Linked DNA regions of Fodinibius salicampi. The protein of the gene in region 1 binds, or shares a complex with, the protein of each later gene. Links are inferred from orthologs where the notes say so. Each region holds a gene or a part of one and is shown in the gene's direction. Other genes may lie near its edges. The genes, in order: pfkA and pnp.

Region 1 (3,296 bases):
CAAGAAGACAATGCCCGTGAAAGTTGTAAGGAAGCCATAAGCATGGAGTCAAAAGTTATAGGTGATGATGAACTGAAAAGAGAATGCCAGGAACTGATTCAACAGCTGTAGTGTCAGCGGGTCGTTGTTAAGCATTAAAATCTATTGACAAGTGTAAGCGCTTTCAGTATTATTCCGCATATTTGAAATTAAGCGGCTTAAAATTTGTCACATACCATATACGACATAGCCCGGCAGGCAGGGGTTAGTATAGCAACGGTATCCCGCGTATTTAATAAAAGTACCAAAGTGTCTCCTAAAACGAGAGATAAGGTCCTTCAAATTGCCGATCAGGTTGGATATCATCCCCAAGGATTTGCACAGGGATTGGCCGCACGGCAAAAGAAAGTGATAATGGCGGTAGTGCCATTACTTTCAAATTATTTCTTCCTGCAGGTATTAAGTGGAATTCAGGATGCTATTTCAGAAACGGATTTCGAACTCCATATCTATAATGTGAAACCCAAGGAAGAGCGTATAGGACAGCTGAAAAGGCTGTTGGGACGTAAGTGGGCGGACGGTTACCTGTTTGTGTCCACTCATCTCTCAAATGAAGAGTGGGAAGAAATTCACAGATTAGGTCAGCATATGGTATTAATTGATGACGCCTATTCGGCCTCTAATTATTTTCAGATTGATAATAAACAGGGAGCCTGCAAGGCTACAGAATTTTTTTTAGAGAAAGGACTGCGCCGACTGGCCTTGATTACTGCGGAAAAAAACTCGATTCCGGCAGCTAAACGCCAGGAAGGCTTTTTGGAAACACTGAATGGTTATGGAGTAGATACAGATAGCGTGCCTATCGTTACTGGAAATACTACCTATCGCGATGGGTTTAATGAAAGTAACGGCTATGAGGCTATGAATAAGCTATTAGCACTGGATCCGTTTCCGGAGGCTGTTGTTTGTGCTTCGGATATACAGGCTATTGGTGCGCTATCAGCAATGAAGGAGCAGGATGTGGAAATTCCTATTATTGGCTACGACGATATTCAGCTTTCACGATATATTGGACTTTCAACAATGCGTCAACCCATGTCTAAGATGGGATATGAAGGCACAAAGGTATTATTTCATCATATTGATGATGAAAAAGCAGATTTGGTGCAGGAGGCGTATATACCTGAACTCATACACCGATCAACGACAGAAAATATACAGTAAGAACTTATAATCGATAATAACAGAATACATTAATATTATATGTCTACCCAGCAAGATCAGATAAAGCGTATTGGAGTATTAACTTCCGGGGGCGATGCTCCGGGTATGAATGCCGCAATCAGAGCTGTTGTACGCTCCTGTGTTTATTATGGTATTGAGCCTTTTGGTATTTACCGGGGATATGAAGGACTCATTGAAAACGATGTTGAACAGATGAATGCAGGGTCGGTAAAGCATATCATCCACCAGGGCGGTACGATTCTTAAGTCGGCCCGAAGTCCCCAATTCAAAACGAAGGAAGGAATGGCACAGGCCTGGGAAAATATTCAGGAACACGAGCTGGATGCCTTAGTAGTAATCGGCGGAGATGGTACCTTTAAGGGGGCCATGGAGTTCGGCAATAAGTACGATTTCCCCATTGTTGGTATTCCGGGCACCATCGATAACGATATTTACGGAACGGATTTTGCCATCGGATTTGATACGGCCCTCAACACGGTGGTCGAAGCCGTGGATAAAATTCGGGATACCGCGACTTCCCATAACCGTCTCTTTTTTATTGAGGTAATGGGTCGTGATGCTGGTTTTATAGCCATGTATTCAGGGATTGGAGGAGGTGCAGAAGAGGTGTTGATACCCGAAAAAGACCGGGGTATCGAGCAGCTTTTTGAATCACTGGAACGCACTTCGAAGCGTAATAAAAGTTCCCGATTGGTTATTGTTGCTGAGGGTGATAAAAATGGCAGCGTATACGATCTGGAGGAACAGGTTAAGGAACAGTTTGGCGACCGTTATGAGACCAAGGTAACCATCTTGGGACATGTGCAACGTGGTGGACGTCCCAGCTGCGGCGACCGGGTTCTTGCCAGTCGTCTGGGGGTATTGTCGGTAGAAGCCTTGCGTGATGGTAAACGAGATATTATGGTTGGGATTCGTAATCGGAAAGTGGAATATACAGAATTGGATCATGCAACCAAGCGCAACCCCAAAATGGATAAAGAACTGGTACGAGTAGCTGATATAATTTCTATTTGATATAATCCTTTTAACTTATTGGTATATAGATGAATAGCATATTTTTTCGAAAAAAATGCCGGTTAACATATCTAAGAATATTTTCTGGTTATAATATAATAATACAGATGTCCAATTGGGGCAGCACAAAATAATCAGCATGATAATTTATAGATGAAAATTAGAATTGCATGACAAAAGTAGATACAGATAATACTGAAGATATTACATCCGATAAAAATGATGTTTACCATGCACCCGAATGGACCAAGCATGTGATTTGGTACCAGATTTTTCCCGAACGTTTTCGTAACGGAGACCCTGACAATGATCCGCATAGGGAGTATGTTTATGGACCCGAGGGATGGTCTGTTACTTCATGGACAGCTGACTGGTATGCCCAAACAGACTGGGAGAAATCACTGGGAGACAAGTTTACCGACAGCATCTATCATCGCCGCTATGGAGGTGACCTGCAGGGAATTATTGATAAATTGGATTATTTACAGTCATTAGGAATAGGAGGGATTTACTTAAATCCTATTTTTGATGCCGTTTCCCTCCATAAATATGATACCAGTTACTATCATCATGTGGACCGTTTCTTTGGTCCCGACCCGAAGGGGGATGAGGAAATTATGGAGCAGGAAAATCCCATGGATCCTTCTACCTGGCAGTGGACTTCCGCAGACCGGCTTTTTCTAAAGCTTATCGAAGAAGTGCATAACCGTGGTATGTATATCATTATTGATGGAGTCTTTAATCATACCGGTACGGAATTTTGGGCTTTTCGCGATCTGGTTAAACACCAGGAACAATCTCCTTTTAAAGATTGGTACGAAGTTAAGTCCTTTAGAGATGAAGACTCTAACATCCCATTTGATTATGACGGATGGTGGGGGCATTGGTCACTTCCGGAGTTTAAGGAGAAGGATGGAACGCTAATCAAGCCGGTTAGGGAGCACATATATGCAATTACACGGCGGTGGATGGATCCCGACGGGGATGGCGATCCGTCGGACGGCATTGATGGATGGCGGCTGGATGTGCCCGAAGAGATAGGCAAGGATTTTTGGCGG
Region 2 (3,315 bases), 340 kb from region 1 along the record:
TCGAACTTTGGAGGTCAATATATTTGATTTTGATCAGGATATTTATGGTAAAGAAATCCAAATTCGATTTTTTAACCGGATAAGGGATGAAGTAAAGTTTGACGGTATCAATGAACTTATCCAACAGCTTAAGGACGACGAAAAAAAAGCAAGGCAGCTGCTTGCGGAACAATAAATATTGCAAAAAATTACTCAATAGTTTATCTTTGACGGCTAATAAGATTAAAACTACGTAGTTGCAGAAAAGAAAATTCAGAATTTAATTATCACATGTCGATAACAAAAGAACGCAAAGAAGAAATTGTTGAAAAATTTGGCGGATCCAAAGAGAATACGGGATCCACAGAAGCTCAAATCGCTATTTTAACTGAGCGGATTAATGATTTAACGGAGCATTTGAAAGATCACAAGCAGGATCATGCCTCGAGGAGAGGGTTATTAAAAATGGTAGGTAAACGAAGGAAATTATTAAACTACCTGAAGAAGAATGATATTGAGAAATATCGTGAGCTTATTAGCGAATTAGGAATTCGTAAGTAATGCATGAGAAGGCACGTTTTAAGAACGTGCCTTTTTTAATGATTGCTTAGCTACACTTTTCGTGCGATCTGGAATCAAGGCAGCCCGTCTCATCTTATACTTGCCTGGTGATTTGATTATCGTTCGCGCATACATTGACGTAAAATTTGAATTGAAGAGAAAATAGACCATGAAAGAAGACTTTAGAAGTATTGAATTTGCGCCGGGTAAAAGCTTATCCATTGAAACCGGTCGTATTGCAAAGCAGGCTGATGGAGCCGTTGTTGTTCGCATGGGAGATACGATGGTACTCTGTACGGCGGTAAGCTCCAAGGAAGCTTCCGATAAGCCATTTTTCCCTATGACTGTTGACCTCCGCGAGAGCTTTTCTGCGGGCGGTAAGTTTCCTGGTGGATTTATAAAGCGAGAAGGCCGCCCGAATGATAAAGAAATTTTGTCCAGCCGGCTGATTGACCGATGCCTTCGCCCTTTATTCCCGGATGGATACACCCATGAAACCCAAATTATCTGTTCAGTGCTTTCATCCGACGGTGAACATGACGGCGATGTGCTGGGCGCTGTAGGTGCATCCGCTGCGCTGCATATTTCCGATGTCCCATTTGCGGGACCTATTGCAGAGGTTCGGGTAGGACGTATTGAAGGAGATTTTGTTGTAAATCCTACCATCAGTGAGATGGAAGGCAGTGACATCGATATGATTATTGGTGGAACTGCAGAGAGTGTTTCCATGATGGAAGGTGAAATGGATGAAGTTTCCGAAGAGGAAATGCTTGAGGCTATTAAAGTTGGCCATGAAGCGATCAAAAAGCTCTGTGCTTTTCAGGAAGAGCTGCGCGAAGAGTTTGGTAAGCCCAAGCGGGAATTTGAGCCGGAGCCTGTTGACGAAGATCTCGAAACCAAAGTGAAGGAACTTGCTCAAGAGAAAGTAAGAGAAATCGTTCATATTGGTCTCGGAAAAGAAGCATACAGCGAAAAGCTGGATGGGCTAAAAGAGTCGGTCGTTGAAGAGCTAACAGGGCAAGAAGAATATGAGGATGCCAAAGATGATATTAAAGACATTCTTAGCACGATAGAGAAGAACCAGCTTCGGGCTATGATACTGGAGGAGAAACGTCGTATTGACGGACGTTCTCCTGAGGATATCCGGGATATCTGGACGCAAGTTGATTATCTGGCACGCACACATGGTTCTGCTATTTTCACTCGCGGCGAAACCCAGTCATTGGTTTCTGTAACACTGGGAACACAGAAAGACGCTCAGTCAATTGATACCCTATTACAAGAAAAAGATAAGAAGTTCTTTTTGCACTATAATTTCCCAAATTACAGCGTTGGAGAAGCTGGATTTATGCGCGGCCCCGGCCGACGTGAGATTGGGCACGGCCACCTTGCCGAACGTTCTATCAGCAAGTTAATGCCATCATTTGATGAGTTCGGATATGTAATCCGGGTTATCTCCGATATTACAGAATCTAATGGGTCGTCTTCGATGGCTTCGGTCTGTGGGGGATCAATGGCGCTTATGGATGCCGGAGTTCCTCTTAAAAAACCCGTGGCAGGAATTGCGATGGGAATGATTGTCGGTGAGAATGAGTCTGTTGTACTCTCCGACATTCGTGGAGAAGAAGACTTTATGGGAGATATGGACTTTAAGACGGCCGGAAGCCGTGATGGAATTACCGCTTGCCAGATGGATATGAAGGTAAGTGGAATTTCATACGAGAAGCTGGAAGAAGCTCTTGAACAAGCGCGCAAAGGCCGCCTGCATATTCTCGATAAGATGGCTGAAACCATATCCGAGCCTCGTGAGCAGATTTCTGAATTTGCTCCGCAGTTTATCAATATGGAAATTGATGCTGATGAAATCGGATCGGTTATTGGACCGGGCGGAAAAGTGATTCAAACCCTTCAGAAAGAAACGGATACCGAAATTTGGGTAGAAGAAGATGAAGAGCGGGAGGTAGGTAAAATTACTATTACCGCCGATGCGCTCTCAAAAGCTGAAGAAGCTAAGAAGCGTATTGAAGGTATTGTCGGGCATCTGGAAGAAGGTGCAACCTATCACGGAACGGTAAAAGCCATTAAAGATTATGGTGCTTTTGTAGAGATTGTACCGGGCAAAGATGGATTGCTGCACGTTTCTGAGATCAATCACAGTCATGTGAAAAATGTAAGTGATGTGCTTTCAGTTGGAGACGAAATTGATGTTAAGCTCCTGAAAGTAGAGCATGGCGGAAAGCTTCGTCTCTCCCGCAAAGCATTGCTCCCCGAAGATGAAAATTGACAGTCTCAATTAGGGCAGTGCATTAAAAAATGATAAAGCGCCATCTCGTTTTTCGGGGTGGCGCTTTCTTTATCATGTCAAGAGCAAAAGAAAAGAATGTTACTATGGATAACGAAAAGCAGGAACAACTGAATTCGGTAAAGAAGACCATACTCGATAATGGTCTGAAGATTGTTACGGAGCGTGTACCCAGCGTAAAAAGTGTCTCTGTTGGTATTTGGGCGAAGACCGGAAGCAGAAATGAAAGTCAGAATTTGTCTGGAGTTACTCATTTTCTGGAACATATGCTGTTTAAAGGTACAGAAACGCGCTCTTCCTATGACATAGCAATGAGTATGGAATCAGTAGGGGGCTATTTAAACGCTTTTACGTCATCAGAATATACATGCTACTATTCGCGCTGCCTTAATACTCAGCTTGATAAAGCGCTGGATGTGCTGTCAGATATGGTATTGCATCCCTCTTTTCCCGAAGAAGAAATCCAGAAGGAA

The links.
Region 2: pfkA (region 1) and pnp share a complex: the UniProt entries of both Bacillus subtilis proteins name them as parts of the possible RNA degradosome complex. The link is inferred for Fodinibius salicampi from one-to-one orthologs.

The regions. Positions count from the first base shown.
Region 1 is NZ_BAABRS010000001.1:920,303-923,598, reverse strand. What follows is about bases 278-3,240. They hold pfkA (6-phosphofructokinase), read left to right. Parts: upstream 278-1,242; coding sequence 1,243-2,238; downstream 2,239-3,240. Other genes in these bases: ABEB05_RS03790 (glycoside hydrolase family 13 protein), read left to right, coding at 2,409-3,240; ABEB05_RS03800 (LacI family DNA-binding transcriptional regulator), read left to right, coding at 278-1,203. Also shown: ABEB05_RS03805 (tetratricopeptide repeat protein), read left to right, coding at 1-111; more of ABEB05_RS03800, read left to right, coding at 205-277; more of ABEB05_RS03790, read left to right, coding at 3,241-3,296. UniProt on the Bacillus subtilis protein: Catalyzes the phosphorylation of D-fructose 6-phosphate to fructose 1,6-bisphosphate by ATP, the first committing step of glycolysis.
Region 2 is NZ_BAABRS010000001.1:1,257,048-1,260,362, reverse strand. The notes cover bases 285-3,266. They hold pnp (polyribonucleotide nucleotidyltransferase), read left to right. Parts: upstream 285-709; coding sequence 710-2,824; downstream 2,825-3,266. Other genes in these bases: ABEB05_RS05140 (M16 family metallopeptidase), read left to right, coding at 2,929-3,266; rpsO (30S ribosomal protein S15), read left to right, coding at 285-540. Also shown: ABEB05_RS05155 (bifunctional riboflavin kinase/FAD synthetase), read left to right, coding at 1-175; more of rpsO, read left to right, coding at 271-284; more of ABEB05_RS05140, read left to right, coding at 3,267-3,315. UniProt on the Bacillus subtilis protein: Involved in mRNA degradation. Catalyzes the phosphorolysis of single-stranded polyribonucleotides processively in the 3'- to 5'-direction. Necessary for competence development in Bacillus subtilis.